DNA from 3 places in the Paenibacillus sp. p3-SID1389 genome. Region 3 is predicted to be linked to each of the others. Evidence: riboswitches for the same ligand, from Rfam matches in the RefSeq annotation. Region 3 holds a riboswitch; each other region holds the start of a gene.
The links. A riboswitch is a leader RNA that binds a small molecule or an ion and turns the genes downstream of it on or off. The one in region 3 is predicted to bind cobalamin.
Positions count from the first base shown of each region.

Region 1 (7,168 bases), on a different contig from region 3:
GGGCTGCAAAATCTGCACCGCCGCCTTCAACATATGTTCGGCGAACGTTATGGTCTGGAGATCGAAAGCATTCCTGATCAAGGAACCAAGGTGGCCGTCGTGCTGCCGCTTCCGATGGAGGGGGAGGTTGCCACATGAATATTTTGATTGCCGATGACGAACGGGCGATTCGCGAGGGCATTAAGCGAACGATTAAGCGGATTTATCCGGAGTACGGGGTGGAACTGGCCGAAGGGGCTGAGGAAGCGGCGAAGCTGATGGGTGAGAAGCGATTCGACATCGTGCTGACCGATATTTTGATGCCGGGAATGAACGGCCTGGAATTCATGCGTATTTTCAAACGCAGATTTCCCCGGGTGAAGTGGGTGGTCATCTCCGCGCACAGCGAATTCGCCTACGCCCAGGAGGCGGTGCGGCTGGGAGCTCGCGATTATCTGCTGAAGCCGATTGGGAAGACGCGCCTGCAGGAAATTATCAGTACCCTGGCCACGGAGGTCCGTGAAGAAAGCGAGCTGACGAAGGAAGAGGAGCTGTTAAAAGCTAATCTGAAATATTTGCGCGAGGGCGTATTTCAGCGATTGGCGTCGGGGCTGGATATCGGGAACCTGGATTTGACGCCGTTTATGGAGGACTATCAAAGCTTTTATTTGATGATGGTTCAGATGGATGCCGGGGACAAAAGCGTGCGGCTGGAGCATTTTATCGTTGAAAACGTGTTGTCCGAGCTGATCGAGCGCCATGGCCGGGGGTTTGTTGTCAGCTATGACCGCCAAAGCCTGCTGGGACTGATCACGCCGCGGGAGCCGGAGCGAATCGAACGGTTTCAGGAGGAAGTGAAGGCGCATTTGAAGCACTATTTGAAGGTGCCTTTTCAAATCGTGCATTCAGGCTTAAACAACGATTTCAAGTCGGTGCCGCAGGTGGTCATGCGCATGAAACAGGCTTCCGATTCGCCGGTTGCCTTGCTGGATCCGCCGAAGGGCAGCGGGGAGAAAGCGATCGAAGTTGCCCTCCAATATATCAAGGAGCACTACAATGAGGAGCTTTCTTTGGAAAAGGTCGCTTCCGTCGTCTTCCTGAACCCGGCGTATTTCAGCCAGCTGTTTAAGCAGAAGGTGGGACTCGGCTACAAGGAATACGTAACCTCGCTCCGTCTGGAGCAAGCGAAGCAGCTGCTGCTGAACCCGAAGCTGAAGATCGCGGAGATTGCGGAATACCTCGGGTATCAGGACATCCGCCATTTCGCGCAGATGTTCCGCAAGAAGTATCAAGTCACGCCGAATGAATACCGGCAGCAGCAGAATATTAACATCTTGCTGGCCAGCAGCGGCAAGCGGAGTAAGTAGGGAAGAGCGTTCTGTTCTGGTGTACAATGGGAGAATGAACGAATAGACGAGAGAGGATGTCGCAAGATTGCACCCAAGATATAGGATGGTATGGGTTGTTCAAAGAGGAATGTGACGTGTTGTGTTACATTCCTCTTTCTTATTTACAGAATTCCGTCGATTATTTGCACCCAACTTCGGAATGCCTAAATTTTTCCTTTCTATACCTTTAGTCCTATTCTATAATGTTAGCAAAATTTACATATCAGGGGTGGGAGTATGAATCGGAACGAAAGGTTGGGAAGAATCGCTGCTTGGCTTAGTGTCGGCTTCACGGCGGTCCTGGCTGTTTGTGCGTTATGGGCAAAGACGCCATGGTATATCCCCTGCCTTGTGCTATTTACTTTGCTCAGCTTGGGGTCTTCGTTGTTCTTTGGAACCGGCCTGCGGGCAGCACTGGGAGGCGGGGCGCTGGCGGGCAAGCGTTCTCCTTCGGGGACAGGTGAATCCCAGCGGGAGGAAACCGATTGGACGGCAGTATTCAATGAGTCGCTAGTGGCGGCGGATCGACTGCAGGCGGCGGTTGGCGAAGTGAGCGAGAGCCTCGAGCAGCTGCAACGATTAGCCGATACTGCAGCGGCCGAGGATCTGAAGCTCAAGCAAAGCAGCGAACGTTCGCTGGAACAGGTGCAGGAGAGCCTGGCGGCAATGGAAGAGGTGGCGGCCTCGGCCTCCCAAATCCATGACGCAGCGGGGCATTTGCTTACCCGCAGCGAAAACACTCGAGCCGAGGCCATGCGTATGGCGGGAGCGCTCGAAACCGTAGACGGCACCATTCGTTCTTTGGCGCAATCCCAAGAGTCGATCGTGGGGCCGATGGAGGATCTGGAGGGGAACACCCGGAAGCTGGGCGCATTGTATCGTAGCTTGGAGGAGATCGCGGCAGAGGTCGCGTTGCTTGCGCTGAATGCGTCGATCGAGGCGGCTCGTTTGGGCGAGCAGGGGAAAGGTTTCGATGTCGTCGCTGTGCGCATGCGCCAGTTGGCGGATCAAAGCACCAGGGCGATCAACTCCTCCGCCCCGTTGTTCCAGCAAATCTCGGCGGATGTCGAGCGTGTGAAGTCCACGCTGATAGAGGGACGTGACTCGGCCCTGGAAGGAATTTCGCTGATGAAGCGAATGGGGGAGGACATCCGGTTCATTGCGGATGAAGTGGCAGAGGTGAACGGGCTGGTTGCCGAGGCGGGACAGCGAAGCCGGGAACAAGCCGAGCTGACGCGGAATATGGAGGCGATGCTAAGCGAGGTGCATGAGGCTCTCAATCGGAGCATCACCCATGTGGAGGGAGCGCTGGCTCGGATGGAATCGGAGCGAGAGCATATTTCCAAGCTGCAGACGGTGGTCGTGGGCTTGGATCGGGCCCAGGGCGAACTGATGGTATCATTGAACTCCGTCCATTCCGGGGCGGATCCGGCTGCCGGTGGCGAAGACGCGGTGGCCCTTGGTCAAGCCTATGCCCGGAAGCTGCTGGAGGCAGCCGAACAGCCAGGTTTCCGCATGCTGGAGCCGGCTAGTCACCGGGCTGCACTGGAGCAGCTGTTAGCCGCAGAGCCTGGTCTAGAAGCGGCCTGGTCGAACCGCAAGGACGGCTCTTTTATCGTATCCATTCCGGAAGCCGGCTTGCTTAACGCCAAAGGACGGGACTGGTTCCGCCAGGCGATTGCCGGAGAGACGGTCGTCTCCGAAGTGTATATCTCCGCGATCACCAAGCGGCGTTGCATGACGCTGGCCGTGCCGATTGTCCGGGAAGGTGAAGTCATTGGTGTCCTGGGAGCCGATTTGTCTTTAGAACGGGGCTAAACAAAGGAATAACGGATTAGTTATTGTCAGTCCTCCGCTTTTCCCCTATAATCCAATAGAGAAGAAAGCCTTAAGACAAGCGTACAATTTGTGCCCGTAGGTCCTGGAGCAACGGTGAAGCATGCCGTACCGCTTCGGGTTAAAAGGGAAGCCGGTGCAAATCCGGCACGGTCCCGCCACTGTAAACAGGGACGAGCTCATGATGCCACTGTCGCCCGCGAAGGGAGATGGGAAGGCGAGTTTTCGTCGAGACCTGGAAGTCAGGAGACCTGCCACGGGAATTCAAGACGGTCCTTCGAGGAAAGGATAACGTTCTGCCAAGAGCATCATGGCTTGGCGCTGCCATCGTGGAGTCTCTCCGCTTTGCGTGCGCACAGCATGACTTTGTAGACGTAACCCCATCCGCTAGGATTGGGGTTTTTTCTTTGTGCCGGTAGAGGGTTAGCCAGACTTCTTCGCCGCCGGCTGCACAACGTACCGCTGGAACACAAGGCGTTTCTTTATTTACTGAAAAATAAAGCAAGGGGAGATCTGGAGATGAAAAACTGGAGAAGACTAGGAAGCCTGTGGCTGCTGGCGTTGCTGCTGGTGCTTGCGGCCTGCGGTAACAATAACGCCGTCACCCCGGGGATAGGGAACACAGCGGACGCTGCACAACCGACGCAAAACGCTGGAACGAACGCGGCGGCGGACAATTCGGCGGCACAAGAGACGACTTACCCTTATACCGTCACTGATTCTACCGGTAAAGAGTTTACGTTTGAAGCCGCGCCGGAACGTATCGTCTCGCTGGCGCCTTCGGAGACGGAAACGCTGTTTGCACTGGGACTGGACGAGCAAGTCGCTGGCGTATCCGACCTGGATGATTATCCTGAAGCGGTGAAGGACAAACCGCGGATGGGCGGGTTCCAGGTGAATGTCGAGGCAATCGTCGCGGCGCAGCCGGACCTAATTCTTGCGGCGAGCCTGATCGATGAAGCAACGGTCAAAAACTTGACGAATATGGGATATAAAGTGTTCCAGTCCAATCCGAAGACGATCAACGAAGTAATGGAGCATATTCGGACGATCGGCGAAATTACCAACCATCAGGCTGAAGCTGCTGAAGTGGTCGGCAAGATGAAGGAAGAGGTCCAAACGGTAACTGATGCGGTAGCTTCGCTAAGTGAAGACCAGAAGAAGAAGGTCTACATCGAGTTTTCTCCGGGATGGACGGTTGGCAAAGGCGAATTCATGGATGAGATGATCACGTTAGCTGGCGGCATCAACGTTGCTTCCGATGTCAAGGGATGGTCCGAGATCAATGAGGAACAAATTATCCAAGCGAACCCGGACGTCATTTTATACGCGAAAAGCGTTGTTGACGAAAATAACAAGACGTTAGCGGACATCATCAAAGGCCGTTCAGGCTGGGACCAAATTACGGCCGTGAAGGAGAACCGCATTATCGCTCTGGACGATAACCTGCTGAGCCGTACGGGCCCTCGCGTCACGCAAGGGCTGATTGAAGTGGCCAAGGCGGTTCACCCGGATTTGATCCAGCCATGAAGCGCGGCAAATTCGCCGGATACGGAGTCATCGGGCTCTTGCTCCTGGTTGTGACGCTGCTGCTCTGCATCGGCATCGGCTCCGTTTATGTGCCTGCTGGAGAAATCGCGGCGATCTTGCTGCACAGGCTCCCGGGGTTAGACCGCCTGATCACGCCGGATTGGACGATGGCAGCAGAGCAAATCGTCGTCCAGGTCCGGTTGCCTCGCGTGCTGCTCGGGATGCTGGTCGGCGCTTCGCTCGCCGTAGCGGGCGCCGGCTTCCAAGGGGTGCTGCGCAACCCGCTGGCGGATCCGTTTACACTGGGCGTATCGTCAGGTTCGGCAATCGGTGCGGCGGTGCTGATCTTTTTCGGATGGCAGTTTTCCCTGTTTGGGATCTTTACGCTTCCGATGGTTGCGTTCCTGGCGGGGGCGGTTACGTTATGGATCGTGATCTGGCTGGCTAGAGAGAACGGACGGCTGCCGATTGAAAGTCTGGTTTTGTCCGGCGTCGTGATGCAATCGTTCCTAGGGGCTGTTGTCTCCTTTTTAACGGCAATGTCGAAGAAAACCATTAATGAAATTTACTATTGGACGATGGGCAGTTTAAGCTTGCGCGGATGGTCGTATACGGCCATCCTTTTGCCGTATTTGCTGCTGGGAGCCTTATTCCTTTGGAGCCGGGCTAAACATTTGAACCTGCTGACTTTAGGTGAACGTCAAGCCTCCCATTCCGGGATGGCCGTAGAACGAACCAAACTAGCTGTGTTGCTCGTTGCTACACTGATGACGGCGGCTGCGGTATCCGTGTCAGGGGTAATCGGATTCGTAGGCCTGGTCGTTCCGCATATGATCCGTCTGATCACCGGCCCGGATTATCGGCTGATCATTCCTTTGTCGGCGCTGGGCGGCGGGATATTTATGATGTGGAGCGACTTGGCGGCTCGCTCGCTGCTGGCTCCAACGGAGGTCCCGCTGGGCATCGTCACCGCCTTTGTGGGGGCGCCTTTCTTTGGGTATCTGTTGTATCGGAAGAAGAAACAGAGGGAGGAGGAGCTGCGTTGATCAAGGTGTCTGGGGTTGCCAAGGCGTTTGGCCGGCTGGAGGTGCTTCACGGTGTGGACTGGCAGGTTGGCTCCGGTGAGTTTTGGGGCTTGATTGGACCCAACGGCAGCGGCAAAACAACCTTGCTCAACTTGATCTCCGGCGTGGAGAAGCCGGATGCCGGCGAGATTGCGTTGAGCGGACGACCGCTTTCGTCGTATTCGCGCAAGGAGCTGTCGCGCAAGGTCGCCGTCCTTCAGCAGGACGGGCTTCCGGCTGTGGCTTTTACGGTGCGTGAAGTGGTGGAAATGGGGCGGTTCGCCCATCAGGATTGGCGCGGCAAGGAGATCGGCGGGGCGAAGGCAGGCGAACGCCTCATTGATGGAATTATGGAACGTCTCGACCTGAAGGAGCTGGAGCATCGTCCGCTGAGTGCGCTTAGCGGGGGGCAACGCCAGCGGGTAGCACTTGGGAAGGTGATGGCTCAGCAGCCCGAGCTGGTGCTGCTCGATGAACCAACAACCTATTTGGATTTGCGTTACCAGATGCAATTTATGGAGCTGGTGGCCGAATGGCAGCGCGATGCCGGACTTACCGTCGTTTCAGTGATGCATGATTTGAATTTGGCTGCCTTGTTTTGCAGCCATCTCTTAGTGATGAGCGGCGGGCAAATTGTGGCGCAAGGCGCGCCGGACGGCATTTTGTCACCGGAGCTGGTTGAAACCGTATTTGGAGTTCAGGCCCACCAAGTGGTTCATCCGGATTCGGACGTTCCGCAGCTATTGCTGCGCCGGGCAAGTTTAGGTTAAGGGTACGAGTCAGTAATACAGAAAAGGGGAATATGGTTATGGCATACAATTCAGTCGAACAGCTTGCGCAAGCAATTACTCCTTTGGACGAAGCAGCGATGAAAGCGGCGCAGGTCCATTTGGACCAGTTGACGAAGCCGCCGGGAAGTCTCGGGAAGTTGGAAGGATTGGCAGTGAAGCTGGCAGGCATCACGGGAATCATTCGTCCGGAGTTTCCAAAACGGTCGGTAATCGTAATGGCGGCGGACCATGGCGTTTGTGAGGAAGGGGTCAGCGCGTTTCCGGCAGAAGTGACGCCGCAGATGGTGCATAACTTTTTGGCCGGCGGCGCAGCGGTGAATGTGCTGGCACGCCAGGCTTCGGCTGACGTCGTTTGCGTGGATATCGGGGTGAATGCAGAGATGTCACATCCGGGGCTGCTGCAACGTAAGTTGCGTTACGGGACAGGAAATATGGCCAAGGGACCGGCGATGAGCCGGGAGGAAGCCGAAGCCGCCATTCGAGTTGGGGCCGAGGTGGTGGCTGATGCGGTGTCCCAAGGCGTTCGACTGTTCGTCACCGGGGAGATGGGTATCGGAAACACCACAGCCAGCGCTGCGAT
Region 1 covers NZ_JALXVO010000002.1:58,259-65,426, reverse strand. The annotation lists gene M3G15_RS01215 (sensor histidine kinase) at 1-138, shown strand, start outside; gene M3G15_RS01210 (response regulator) at 135-1,346, shown strand; gene M3G15_RS01205 (methyl-accepting chemotaxis protein) at 1,605-3,185, shown strand; cobalamin riboswitch at 3,266-3,476, shown strand; gene M3G15_RS01200 (ABC transporter substrate-binding protein) at 3,723-4,733, shown strand; gene M3G15_RS01195 (FecCD family ABC transporter permease) at 4,730-5,779, shown strand; gene M3G15_RS01190 (ABC transporter ATP-binding protein) at 5,776-6,567, shown strand; gene cobT (nicotinate-nucleotide--dimethylbenzimidazole phosphoribosyltransferase) at 6,606-7,168, shown strand, end outside.
Region 1: linked by a shared signal. The riboswitch ahead of M3G15_RS01200 (ABC transporter substrate-binding protein) and the one ahead of M3G15_RS14690 (anaerobic ribonucleoside triphosphate reductase) in region 3 are both predicted to bind cobalamin.

Region 2 (7,168 bases), on a different contig from region 3:
TACAGTAGCAGATTGCTCTGCTGGGCGATTATTGGCTTTGACAAATAAAACTTTAGACATCTGTGGTTTCCCTCCAACTCTTTATCTTTACTTTCTTTTTTTTAGTTACTCTATATTATCTTGTAACTGATTTAACAATGGTAATGATAAAGGCTAACTACCACTTTGTCAATTACAGATTCAAAAAAATCAAACTTCCTTCACTGCCGTGTTGCCTGCGTTCCACGTCCAAATTTGCTGCGAACCTGCTCTGCTGCCGCCGTCATTTGCCGCAGCGCTGCGACCGTTTCGTGTTGTCCTCTCGTTTTCAAGCCGCAATCAGGGTTCACCCAGAAAAGTTCCGGGTCCAAAACTTGGAGCGCCCGCTCGATCAACCGTACCATCTCCTCCGCAGACGGGACGCGCGGGCTATGAATGTCGTAAACCCCCAGCCCGATTCCAAGCGGATACGTATGCTTCTCAAAACTCTGGATCAGCTCGCCGTGGCTGCGCGACGTTTCGATCGAGATCACATCGGCATCCAGCGCACGGATCTCCTCCAAGATATCGTCAAATTCGCAGTAGCACATATGCGTATGAATCTGCGTCGTATCCCGGACCGATGAGGTCGTCACGCGGAACGCCTTCACCGCCCACTTCAAATAGTTCGCCCAGTCCTTCTGCTTGAGCGGCAGCCCTTCGCGCAGCGCAGGCTCGTCCACTTGGATCATCTCGATCCCCGCTTCCTCCAACGCCTCGACTTCCCTTCGCAGAGCCAGAGCAATTTGATAAGCCACCTGCTCCCGGGACAGGTCGCTGCGAACAAAGGACCAGTTTAGGATAGTGATCGGTCCCGTTAACATCCCTTTCACCGGTTTGTTCGTCAAGCTCTGAGCATAGGCCGTTTCCTTAACGGTCATTGGCCGCGCAAATTCGACGTCTCCATAAATGATCGGCGGTTTTACGCAGCGCGTGCCGTAGGACTGTACCCAGCCTCCTTGCGTAAACGCAAATCCCGGAAGCTTCTCTCCGAAAAATTCCACCATATCGGTGCGCTCGAATTCACCGTGCACCAATACGTCGAGCCCGATCTCCTCCTGGAGCTCAACCCATTTGCGGATTTCCGCTAGAATGAACGCCTCGTACTTCTCTGGGCTCCACTCGCCTTTACGCCATTTCTGCCGGGCGGCCCGAACCTCGGCGGTTTGCGGGAAACTGCCGATCGTGGTTGTAGGCAGGAACGGCAGCTGCCACTTCGCCTGCTGCTTACGCCGCCGTTCGGCGAATGCGCTGGCGCGCTCGGCCGGAGCCGCTGCAGTCTGCGCTGCTTCTTCCCGCACCGAAGCAAGGCTGCGGGCCGGATCTGCGGCAAGTACAGCCAAGGCGCGACGATTCTCGGCGAACTGCACCGGCTCTGGTTCTTCCCCATTTGCCGCCCTGCTTAAGCTCACCAACTCCTCCAGCTTCTGCTCGGCAAAGGCCAACGCATCGCGCAATACCGGATTAAGCCGCTCCTCCCCTGCAGCAGATACCGGGACATGCAGCAAGCTGCAGGAAGGCTGCACGATCACATCCGGCGCTCCGGACTGGAGCGAAATCGTCTTCACCAGGCTAAGCGCCTCATCTAAATCCGTACGCCAAATGTTCCGCCCGTCAATCAGTCCCGCTCCTATCGTCTTGCCAGCGGGAAAGCCGTAACGCCGGAGCGCTTCCAGGTTACCGTCCCGGCCGTGTACGAAATCCAACCCCAAGCCGTGCACCGGCAGTTCAATCAGATCTTCGTATCGTTCAACCGCATCAAAGTAGGTTTGCAGCATCAGCCGCAGTCCCGGAACCTCCTGCGCGATCGCCTGGTAGATCAAGCGAAGCCGGTGTACGTCCTCCTCACTTAAAGAGACAACGATAGCCGGTTCGTCGATTTGCACCCAATCTGCGCCCGCCGCCTTCAGCTCGCGCAGCACCTGTACGTATAGCGGCAGCAGCTTGCGGGTCCAAGTCTCGACTTCCCCCGCCGTTTCCCCCTTGGACAGCTTCAGCAAAGTAAACAGCCCAAGCAGTACAGGCCTTCCGTTGATCCCGAGCTCCTGTTTCGCTTCCAGATAAGCCGCCAGTGGCCGATTGACGGTCAACTTGGGATCTCGGTTCCCAAGCTCAGGCACGATATAATGGTAGTTCGTATTAAACCATTTGGTCATCTCACTGGCGGTCGCTTGGTCGTCGCCTCTTGCGATGGCGTAATACAGATCAAGCGATACTTGGTCACCGTTCCATACGAAGCGCTCCGGTACTAGGCCAAACATCGTCGCTGTATCAAGGACGTGATCGTAATACGTAAAATCGCCCACCGGGATGACATCAAGTCCCCGATCCCGCTGCAGACGCAGGTTGTTCAAGCGAATCTCTTTTAATCGAGCATGGAGCTCCGGCTCCGTGATTTTTCCTGCCCAATAAGCCTCGATCTGCTTCTTCCATTCCCGTTGTCCTCCGATTCTGGGATACCCCAGATTTCCGCTAACAAAGTTCCCCATATTCATTGCCTCCCATTGGTAAGTTCAAAACGCGCCAATCCGTAAAGCACAAAAAAGGTCCTCGATAGCATGGCTAAAGAGGACCTTCGATCCGTTGTTCGATGGCTTGCAACTTTAACACCTCCCTATCTCCCGTAGGTACAGCAGTGCTGTCGAAATAGGCAGGTCTCCTGGCTTCGGCATCATCGCCGGATGTGACCTTCCCAATGATTACATCACCAGTGGCATCTCACACATCCGACTCCTCCGTTACAGTGGCGGGACCGCGCCGGCATTGCACCGGACTTCCCTTTTAAGCTCCGGCCAATCCTGGCCGGAGCACCTATTTCCGCTATATTCGGTTGGAATATACCTACCATCTTACTTCATCTGCCCCGCGAATACAATATCAAACAGATCGGGATTAACTCATTTATGCACTGAGAATGGGAATCAAATGACAACATTTTCGACAACTTTCATGTGATACATATCACAATGCGGTCTTCGGACCCATCGTACGATGAAGGTACATCAAGGAGTTATTGCTTAACCATTTCAGATAGAAAGAGGAATGACCGATGAAATCGCGGAACATCCCGAAGCATCTATTGCTTAGTTTGTGCTGTCTGGTCATGATTGCCGCAGCATGGTTTGCGTTCCCATCGGAGACACCCCAGGTCAGTGATACCGTCCTGCAAGAGGAAGAACAGCATCTCCATCCACCGCCAGTTGAGCCAATCATTCAACGGGAAGGCCATACCGTCCGCATTGAAATGACCGCGCAGCAAGCGGATATCGAGATTTCCGAAGGCGTCACTTATCCCGCCTGGACACTTAACGGTACCGCCCCCGGGCCGGTGTTGCGCGTGAAGCAAGGCGATCAGCTGGAGTTTACCTTAAAAAACCTAGATCCAGATATGCCGCATTCGATGGATTTCCATGCGGTCCATGCCGCTCCAAGCGAGAAGTTCGTTGAAGTGATGCCTAACGAGCACGGCACGTTTACTTATCCCGCCAACACGCCAGGCGTGTTCATGTACCATTGCGGAGCAAGTCCGGTACTGCTGCATGTAGCCAATGGGATGTATGGGATGATCATCGTTGAACCGAAGGACGGATACCCTACGGACTCGGATATCGACCGAGAATATACGATCGTCCAAAGCGAGTGGTATGCGGCAAATGATTTGGATGCTTTTCAACAAGGTGATCCGGAGTATGTTGTGTTCAACGGCGATGATTTTACGTTAAAAGAACACCCCTTGCTCGCCAAAGTCGGCGACAAGGTTCGGCTGTACGTCATCAATGCGGGACCAAATCATGTTTCTTCGTTCCATGTGGTTGGGACGACCTTTGATCGCGTCTATCTGGACGGGAATCCAAGCAATCAGCTGTACGGCATGCAAACGGTGTTGCTTCCGGCCGGCGGCGGCGCAGTCGTTGAGTTTACCGTCATGGAAGAAGGCGATTATCTGATTTTGACCCATCAGCTGGGTGATGCTAACCTCGGAGCTACGGCGATCCTGCGCGTAAGCCAGGACGGGACAGATCATGGAGAACCGGTGATGAGCCATTAATGAAATACCATTTTCACGCAAATTCATAAACGAGGTGACGTTGGATGAATCGACAAGACGCCAGAATTGTAGAGCTGGACGTTCGAGAGCAACTACGGAACAAACTGGAGCCGTTCCAGCTCATCATGGATACTGTCAAAAAGCTGGAAAAAGACGATCTCTTCGTGCTTCACGCCCCCTTCAAGCCGACCCCTTTGCTCAAGCTTCTGAAAATGAAGGGACTCGTCGGCAAAGCGGTGATGCTAGACAAAGAGCATTGGATCACGACATTTGTCCATAAGAAAAACAAGGCATGGCTCGAAGAGGAAAACGAATCCGTACCAGTTGAAGCAACCGCAGAGATTGCTCCGGCATCAACGGGTGGATCCGGCGAATCTGCCGCCAGCCCTAACATCATCACGCTGGACAACCGTGGTCTGGAACCGCCGCAACCGATGGTTCGAACGCTGGCAGCCTTGGATCGCTGCAAATCAGGTGATGAGGTGCATATTCACAACGACCGGGTACCGGTATTTCTTATCGAGGAATTAAACAGCTTGGGCTGCACCTATACGGTGGAAGAACAACCGGATGGGACGGCCAAAGTCCAAATTCGCAAACCTTAAGGAGGTGAACCTGATGCCGGCCATGTCCCGCCTGCCCTTTCTCTTTATCGTCACCGGAATCTTCGGATTCGTCCTGTTTCACGCCACCTCCCTGATGTCACTCACAGGCTGGATCGGCGATGAGATCCGCGGCCCGGCCGGCTGGTTCCAAGTCCACCTGTTTGTACTGGGCTGGGCAACCATGCTGGCAATGGGTGCCGTCTACCAGCTGATCAACGTTATTTTGCAGTCGAAAATTTACAGTGAACGTCTCGGGTATGTGCATTTTGCGCTGTTTACCATTGGGCTGTTTGGTCTGCTGTTTGGTTTCATTCAAGGCGATACGTATTGGATTGGCGGCTTTGCGACAATTGCATTCTCAGGAGTTGTCTTGTTCGTCTGGAACCTGACAGCTACGTTGCTGCGGGCCAGAACGTGGAACGCAATCACCATGAGCACTGCCTGCGCGGTGTTTTACCTGCTGCTCACGGGGTTATCCGGGATGGCGATGGGGATCAATTTTGCGCCCGGTCTTTACAACGATTTGCACGAAAACCTATTTGGTACGCATATCTGGCTGGGGACGCTAGGCTGGTTTGGTCTGTTGATCACCGGGTTCAGCTACAAGCTGTTGCCGATGTTTTATTTGTCCCATAACTATCCAACCCGGCTGGAATATGTCGTCTTAGGGGTATGGAACGCAGGGGTTCTGCTAGGCGCGACTTCCTTTCTGTTTGGTTTGCCAACAGGCTTCAAAATTGCCGCGCTGCACCTGATTGTTGTTGCCGTCCTTTGTTATAACGTTCATCTGTTGCAAATCCGCAGCAAACGGCATAAACGCAGCCCGGGGGCAGGCATTGAATGGACAGTCACCGGAAGCCAAATCTTTGCCGCCTTTGCGGTCATGTTTGCGGTTCGGGCACTGGTGTCACCAGGGCAACTGCTGGAAACTCAAACTGTTCTTACAGCTGGCTTTGTTTACTTAAGCTACTGGATGTCGTTCACTGTGCTTGGATACGTGTCCAAAATCGTACCGTTCCTGTGGTGGACCTACAAATACGGCAAGCAAGCCGGACGCCCGGGAACGCCGGTACTGGCCGACCTGCTGGACGAGCGGAAAGTGAATCTCGGGTTAACCTTGATTCTCTGTGCGAATTTGACCGTCCTCATCGGCATCGTGACCGGCTCATCGATCGTTATTGCCATCGGAGGCGCCGTATTATCCATCGTTTCGGTGGCTTATATCGCTTTGATCGCAATGGTGTTTGCTCATTAACGACAATGCAAATGGAGGTTAGTGGCCATGAATAAAATTGAACAAATCCGTGAATGCCTGCGTGAGGTTTATGATCCCGAGCTGGGCGTAAATATCGTTGATCTAGGGCTGGTATACGACATTCGGGAAGAAGATGATCATGTCTACATTCAGATGACTTTAACAACGCCGGGCTGCCCGATGCATGATACGATTGTTGGCGGTGTTCGTTGGGTTCTTAACGATCAACTTGGAATCCAAAACCCGGTCATCGACGTCGTCTGGGAGCCGCGCTGGTCGCCGGAGCAGATGTCGGAGGCAGCCAAGGAGCAGTTGGGGTATTTTTGAGGTTGTGATGCAACGGGATAATCACGTAAGGGATGCCACACGCATGCAGAAATACAGCTCTCCTTATCAAAAAAAGCTGGCGACTTCATCTGCTGGATGAGCCGTCAGCTTTTTATTTTACGATCAAGATGCCTTTCATTTCCTTGTGGTTCTTGCCGCAGGAGATGTTGCAGGAGTACTCAAAGGTTCCGGCTTGGTCAGCCGTAAACGTAATCGTTTTGCCTCCGCGGACTTCTTTGTTGTATCCTTTGATTTTCAACGAATGCATCCCCTGCGTATTTTTGAGCGTAATCTGCACCGTATTGCCCCGTTTGACCTTGATTTCCGTCAAGTCGTATCCCGATGAGCTGGCATGAACGGTAAACGACTTCACCGGTCCTGTTGTTTCCGCCGCCGGCTCAGATTCGCCAATATAGCGCCCTGGGGCGTCGGCACATGCCGATAGCAGAAGCATCCCGGCCGCGAGCAAACAGGCAACAGCACCCAAACGTTGATTCATCAGCTTCTCTCCCCTTCTTGAACTAAGAGCTACTCTCAGTTTAGAACGGGAAGGCTTCACGCTTTGTGATTTCCGTCACAACTTCGACATTTGTCCCTGCAGCCATTGAAATCACCCTCGCGGGTCGATCCACCCTTGCTCCAGCGCATAACGCGTGAGTTGTACCCGGTTTTCCAAATGCAGCTTTTGCAAAATGTTTTTAAGATGGTTTTTTACCGTCTGATCGGAAATGTGCAACACCCCGGCAATCTCCCGATTGGTCATGCCCTGCGCAACCCAGCCAAGGATCTCCCGTTCGCGGGCAGTTAGCGGAGGTTGTTCACCGCTTGTCCGCCTGTTCACCGGAAACTCCTGCAAAATCCGCAAAGCCAGCTCACTGGATAATGGCGCTTCATCGCTGGCGATCGCCCTTAAAT
Region 2 covers NZ_JALXVO010000003.1:20,182-27,349, reverse strand. The annotation lists gene M3G15_RS01975 (FMN-dependent NADH-azoreductase) at 1-60, opposite strand, end outside; gene metE (5-methyltetrahydropteroyltriglutamate--homocysteine S-methyltransferase) at 201-2,507, opposite strand; cobalamin riboswitch at 2,651-2,848, opposite strand; gene M3G15_RS01965 (multicopper oxidase domain-containing protein) at 3,068-4,066, shown strand; gene M3G15_RS01960 (DUF2249 domain-containing protein) at 4,111-4,671, shown strand; gene M3G15_RS01955 (cbb3-type cytochrome c oxidase subunit I) at 4,685-5,926, shown strand; gene M3G15_RS01950 (metal-sulfur cluster assembly factor) at 5,954-6,253, shown strand; gene M3G15_RS01945 (cupredoxin domain-containing protein) at 6,366-6,752, opposite strand; gene M3G15_RS01940 (response regulator) at 6,864-7,168, opposite strand, start outside.
Region 2: linked by a shared signal. The riboswitch ahead of metE (5-methyltetrahydropteroyltriglutamate--homocysteine S-methyltransferase) and the one ahead of M3G15_RS14690 (anaerobic ribonucleoside triphosphate reductase) in region 3 are both predicted to bind cobalamin.

Region 3 (7,168 bases):
ACCGGAGTCACAACAGTCGAGTTGTAATCCAAAAGCGTTTTTGCCATACCATCTTCTCCCCTTTACTAAGGTATGCTCTATTCTATGTAAGAGAGAAAGAAGATTCTTAGATGAATGCATCAGTAGAATTGACTCATTTTCATACAAGCACAGGAGCAAGGAATAGGCATATGATGGATAAAAAAACTGGAGGTTATGTCAAACATGAGTTATGTTCCCGGACCGTACCCCGGCTTGTCGTACGCCGCTCCGTATGATCCTTACATCTATCCTCAACCTTACTTCGTTTACGGATATCCGCAGGCATTTCAACCCGCACGCTATCCCGACTATATCGAGCCCAGCCCGATCTATCCTGAATACGCACCGTCTCCTTCGCAAGACGACGCTTGGAACCGGCAGCCGCTTCAAGATTACGGGCAAAAGCCGTTTGTGATTAATATTAGCGATGCCGCCGAGCATAACCGGAACTTCCGGACCGCTCTCTGGACCGGCAAGCATTTCCAGGTCACTTTGATGAGCATTCCGGTCGGTGAGGATATCGGCTTGGAGATCCATCCGAACACGGACCAATTTGTACGCGTGGAAGAGGGTCGAGGCGTTGCGCAAATGGGCGATCGAGCGGATCACCTCACCTTCGTACGAAACATCCGTGAAGACGACGCGGTCTTCATCCCCGCCGGCACGTGGCACAACATCATCAACACCGGCAACGAGCCGCTGAAGGTGTATGTCATTTATGCCCCGCCGCACCATCCGTTTGGCACGGTGCATCGGACAAAAAGGGATGCGATGGAGCAAGAGTAAGCGCACCAAGGAACAGGGAGGTTTCAGCAAACCTCCCTATTTGCGGTCACAATTTAGTGCTAAGCGCATGGAGAAAACAAAGAAACGGAGAAGAACTAACAAGCGAAGAGCAAGAGGTCACTCGGAAGATGAACAAGGTCCTTCAACAATTCAAAAACGCCCCCCGAAAACCTCGGAGGGCGCGTTATGCTTGCATATCAGATGCTGGTGAAGGGACTCGAACCCCCGACCCACGCATTACGAATGCGTTGCTCTACCAGCTGAGCTACACCAGCAGGTTCGTTTTTAGCGAACAAAATTTATTATACCGAGTTTTAAAAATAATGCAAGCACCAATTTCAAGAAATTATAGTTTCTCGCGCACAGAGCGTAGCTTCTGTTCGGAGGAGCTGGCTTTGTCGCGGCGATCATCGATCTTGATCGAGGTTGATACGCGGCCGGCACCGGATTGGAACGGCGCTTCGTGAATCGCGCGAATCGCAGTAAACACATCATCTAACGATCCTTCAATAATCGTGCTCATGGAGGTGAGGGTAAAGGTAATGCCCTTCTGCTTCTCCAACACCCGATGCAACTCGGCCACATAAGCGCTGAGGCTGGTGCTCCCCGTCCCGATCGGAATAACGGTAACTTCGGCGATAGCCATAATCGGCTCCCTTCTTTCCTGGTAATGGTTTGAATCAAATCCCTGAGCTGGTTTTCGTCCTACAGGTATATTCTAACCAACTCTCCTCTCTAAGATCAACCGAACCCGTCTGCTAATATCCTTACCGTCCCCAAAACTCACACACTCTGTAAAACCCGATCTAGTCCTCCAGTCCCATTTATAAATGTTCACAATTTTCTTCTGTCCCCCACTCTCCGCATCGTTGCGCGGACCGGAGATTTTCACGTGATTTTCAGTCTGCTTTCAATGGGAAAATCCCATTTACAAACACAATATCTTGGGCTATCCTTAGATCAACGCAACAAAATATAGTGTGAACGGGTGATCCGGCGGACAAGCCGCCGGAGCTTAAAAGGGAAGTGCGGTGCAAGTCCGCTGCGGTCCCGCCACTGTAATCGGTAGCTTGGTACTAAAGACGAGGCGTTCGCCTACATCGTCTTGAAGACCCAGCCGTTCGACTGACGATATGCCACTACAGCTTAATGCTTGATGAGCTGCGGGAAGGCGTCAGCAACGTTCCGAAAGCCAGGAGACCTGCCCGTTTGAAAGACACCGACGGAAAACCTGCGAGGATCAGGGATGGTGTCCGCTTGCCGCCGAAATGTTGGGGCCTTGATTTGGTCTGTCCACTTTTTTGCAGTGCATTCGGGCATGTCTACCTCGTTGGTTGGACATGCTCTTTTATTTTGAACCAAAGCTCGGTTTACAGGGAGGAGAAGTGTGTTATGGCATGGGTAAGCCAGACGTATACCGGCCGGGACACCTTGCTGGATGAAGTGATTCGGATGGGCGAGGAAATCGTCCAGAGCCGCAATCTTGAGGTGCTGCGCGAGAACGCCAATTTAAATGGAGAGAGCTTCTCCGGCAAGATGAGCAAATTCGGCAGCGAGTATTCCAAATGGTATGCAAGCCATTTCGTACTGCCAACTCGCTTGGTACAGGCCATTCAGGATAACATCGTTTATGTTCACGACTTGGATCAGTACGCCCTCGGCACAACGAACTGTATTTTTATCCCGTTTGACAAACTGCTGCGCAAAGGCTTCAACACCGGCAACGGCAGCGTACGCCCGCCAACTTCCATCATGACGGCGATGGCGCTGGTGGCGATCATTTTCCAATCCCAGCAAAACTCCCAATTCGGCGGTGTGTCCGCGAACAAGCTGGACTTCGATCTCGCCCCGTACGTAGCCAAATCGTTCGCCAAGTACTTCCGCAAAGGGCTGGATTATTTTGAAGAAGGCGATGCGAACGCTGATTTGGGCGACATCACGATGAGCCGCAGTGACCTGCGGGATCAGTATCCCAAGGCTTTTAACTATGCGCTCAAGGAAACCAAAAGCGAGACGTTCCAGGCGGCCGAAAGCCTGATTCATAATCTGAATACGATGTCGAGCCGGGCCGGCGGGCAAATCCCGTTCACCAGCATCAATTACGGCACATGTACCTCACCGGAAGGACAACTGGTCATCGACTCCCTGCTCACGGCCACGATGCGCGGGCTGGGCCATGGGGAAACGCCGATTTTCCCGATTCAGATTTTTAAATGTAAACAAGGCGTCAACCAGAATCCGGGGGAACCTAACTACTCCCTATTTCTGAAAGCGGCGGAATGCTCGGCCAAACGGCTTTATCCGAATTTCGCCAACCTGGACGCCCCACTCAACCTGATGTATTACGACCCCACGGATCCGGATACGGAATTCGCTACCATGGGCTGCCGCACCCGGGTGCTGGCTGACCGGTTCGGCCGCAATCGTCTGTCTGGCAAAGGCAACCTTTCCTTTAATACGCTGAACCTGGTCAAGCTAGGCTTGAAGTACGGCATCGCGTTGGGACACCGCAAAGAGCCCGACGAACGCGGCTTCTACCGCGAGCTGACTCACTATATGAATATCGCCCTGGAGGGATTGCTGCATCGCTTCTCGATTCAGGCCTCCCAAAAAGCGAAGGCTTCCGATTTCATGATGCGGGAAGGCGTCTGGGAAGGCGGTGAGCAGCTGGCGCCGGATGATCAGGTCGGCGAATTGCTGAAGCACGGCAGCTTGTCCATCGGGTTCATCGGGCTGGCCGAATGCATGAAGGCGATGTACGGGAAGCATCACGGCGAAGATGAAGCCGTGTATCAGAAAGCTTACGACCTGATCGCTTACATGCGCGACTATTGTGACGGCCAAAGCGAAATTCACAATCTCAATATCACGTTGTTTGCGACCCCGGCGGAGGGGCTGTCCGGCAAGTTCACCAAACGCGACCGTGCGGTCTACGGCCCGCTGCCCGGGATTTTGGACCGCGAGTATTACACGAATTCGTTCCATATCCCGGTCTACTACAACATCAGTGCGGCACGAAAAATCGAGCTGGAAGCCAAATTCCACGGGCTGTGCAACGCCGGAGCCATCTCTTATATCGAGCTTAACGGCAATGCCCGCAACAATCCGGAAGCATTCGTCAAAATCGTGCAATACGCCCTGCAGCAGCAGGTCAGCTATTTTAGCATCAACCATCCGATCGACCGCTGCTCGGCCTGCGGCTTTGAAGGGATCATTGGGGCAAGCTGCCCCTCCTGCGGCAGCCATGAGAGCGAAGTGCATATTCGCCGTTTGCGCCGGGTGACCGGTTATCTGACCGGCGACTACCAGACACGGTTCAACCCCGCTAAACAAGCGGAGGTTCGCGACCGGGTGAAACACGACGCATGAACATTTGCGGGTACTACCCGGAATCCATTAATGAAGGGCCCGGCTTGAGAGCAGCGATCTTCATCAGCGGATGCCGCCATTATTGCAAAGGCTGCTTCAGCCCAAAAACCTGGAGCTTCGATTACGGGGAACCGCTCACTTTGGAGCGGGAAGCAGAAATTATTTATGACATTAAACATAATCCGTTGCTCAGCGGACTCACGATCCTTGGCGGTGATCCTTTTTTCTCCGCTGCTGAGGTCTGCGGTTTTATCGACCGGCTTGTGGCGGAAACCGGGCCAATATCCATCTGGATTTACACCGGTTATACGTTGGAAGAATTAATCGAACGCCCCGGCTCCCCCGAATATGAACTGTTGCGGCGTTGCGAGGTGCTGGTCGACGGAAGGTTCGTTGAGGAGCTTCGCGATCCTTCCCTGCTTTATCGCGGCAGCTCCAATCAACGGCTGATCGATATTCAACCCAGCCTGCAGCAGGGACAAGCCGTGTTATGGGAGCCCCTGTTCTCTTTTTAGCTGATTGATCTTATTGATCCTGAGCGCAACTTGATTGCGCCCCTTTTTTCACTGATTATCTGCAATTTGAACATTCAAGATTTGGGGTACCACCACCCATCTGCAGCCTTCATCCTACCTTAATATATGGAAAGTGAGGATTTATCTCATGCCTACTCTAGTGACAAAACCAAATAACCGACAGCTTGCGTTTGACAGCGCACGCCTTGGCGTCTATGCTGACCGAATTTTGCAAGGATTACATAACGTCGATAAAGAGCGCCTGCTGCGCGGCGTCAATGCAAAGCTGCGCCGGGATGTGGTGACCGGTGAAGAAATTAGCAACGCGTTTACGATGTCCGCACTGGAGCTCGTCAGCAAAGATGAGCCCGATTGGAAATATGCGGCGGCCCGCTCCCTGCTCACTTCCCTGTACAAAAAAGCGGCCGTCAATCGTCGCTACAAAGCCTACCCGGAAGAGCCTTACGGCTCGTTCTATCACCTGATCACCGAGCTCTGCCAGCTGGGCATTTACCGCGAGGAGCTGCTGGAGTGCTATACGAAGGAGCAGATTGAAGAGCTGGGCCGCACGATTGACCCGTCCTGCGACCTGCTGTTCGACTACATCGGCCTGCTCACGCTGACGGAGCGTTACCTGGCCACCGACTTCGACGGACGGACGATGGAGCTGCCGCAGGAGCGCTACATGGTCATCGCCATGTACCTGATGCATAAGGAGCCGGAAGAGAAGCGTCTGGAGCTGGTGAAGGAAGCGTATTGGGCGATGAGCAACCTTTATATGACTGCGGCGACGCCAACGATGTCCAATGCCGGTAAAAAAGTAGCCGGCCAGCTCTCCAGCTGCTTCATCGATACTGTCGACGATTCCCTTGAGGGTATCTTCGACTCCAATACGGATGTAGCCCGCTTGAGCAAAATGGGCGGCGGCATCGGCGTTTACCTCGGTAAGGTCCGCGCGCGCGGCTCGGACATCCGCGGCCACAAGAACACCAGCTCCGGCGTTATTCCCTGGATTCGCCAGCTGAACAACACCGCCGTCAGCGTCGACCAGCTCGGAACGCGTAAAGGTGCGATCGCGGTTTATTTGGACGTTTTTCACAAAGATATTCTTGCCTTCCTCGATCTGAAGCTGAACAACGGCGACGAGCGGATGCGCGCGCATGACGTCTTCCACGGCGTGTGCCTGCCTGACCTGTTCATGGAGGCGGTGGAGGCCCGCGGGGAATGGCATCTGTTCTGCCCGCACGAAGTGAAGAAAACGATGGGCTGGAAGGATGAGAACGGCCGCCCATTGGGGCTGGAGGATTTCTATGATGAGGAGCTTGGGAAAGGCAGCTTCCGTGAAAAATACGCCGAAGCCGTTGCCCACCCTACCCTGTCGCGCATCACGATGCCGGCGATCGATATCATGAAGCGAATCATGAAATCGCAGCTGGAGACCGGCACGCCCTACATGTTCTATCGCGATACGGTAAACCGGGCGAACCCGAACCGGGCGCATGGGATGATTTACTCGTCCAACCTGTGTACGGAGATTATGCAAAATCAATCGCCGACCGTCGTCGAGCAAGAGGAACTGGTGACAAAGGACGGACAAACCCGGATCGTCGTGTCCAAAATCCCTGGCGATTTCGTCGTCTGCAACCTGAACTCGATCCATCTGGCCCGCGCGGTGCCGGCCGGCGTGCTGGAGCGGCTGGTGCCGATTCAGACGCGGATGCTCGATAACGTGATCGATATCAACAATATCGAAGTGCTGCAAGCGCAGTATACGAACAGCCAATATCGGGCGATCGGACTTGGCACATTTGGCCTGCACCATCTGCTGGCGCTCGAAGGCATCCGTTGGGAATCCCAGGAGGCGGTTGAATACAACGACGCGCTTTATGAAAAGATCAACTACCTGCTGATCAAATCCAGCATGGAGCTCGCCAAGGAAAAAGGCAAATATCCGAAGTTTGCCGGCTCTGACTGGGAAACGGGGCAGTACTTCGAGTCCCGCGGTTACGTTGACGGCACGCGCGAAGGCAAATACGTGACGACCGAGCAATGGCGTGAGCTGCAGAAGGAAGTGCGCGAGAACGGCGTTCGCAACGCCTGGATGTTCGCGATCGCCCCCAACGGATCAACCTCGATCATCGCCGGCTCGACCGCCAGCATCGATCCGTTGTACGAGCTGCTTTCGTATGAGGAGAAGACGACGTACAAAATCGCCAACCCGGCACCGGACCTGTCCGAAAAAACGATCTGGTACTACAAGACCGCGTTCCTGATCGACCAGCATTGGTCGATCGAAATGGCTGGCGCGCGCCAGCGCCACGTCGACCAAGGCCAAAGCTTCAACCTGTACGTGCGGCCGGACATCCGGGCCACTGACTTCCTTGACCTGCATCTGCATGCTTGGAAGGCCGGGTTGAAGTCGACGTATTATGTGCGGAGCCGGGCGTTGACGATTGAGGAGTGCGAAAGTTGTGCCT
Region 3 covers NZ_JALXVO010000036.1:427-7,594, forward strand. The annotation lists gene M3G15_RS14670 (hypothetical protein) at 1-47, opposite strand, end outside; gene M3G15_RS14675 (cupin domain-containing protein) at 205-807, shown strand; tRNA gene M3G15_RS14680 (tRNA-Thr) at 1,010-1,082, opposite strand; gene M3G15_RS14685 (MTH1187 family thiamine-binding protein) at 1,154-1,453, opposite strand; cobalamin riboswitch at 1,777-2,030, shown strand; gene M3G15_RS14690 (anaerobic ribonucleoside triphosphate reductase) at 2,260-4,176, shown strand; gene nrdG (anaerobic ribonucleoside-triphosphate reductase activating protein) at 4,173-4,691, shown strand; gene M3G15_RS14700 (ribonucleoside-diphosphate reductase subunit alpha) at 4,840-7,168, shown strand, end outside.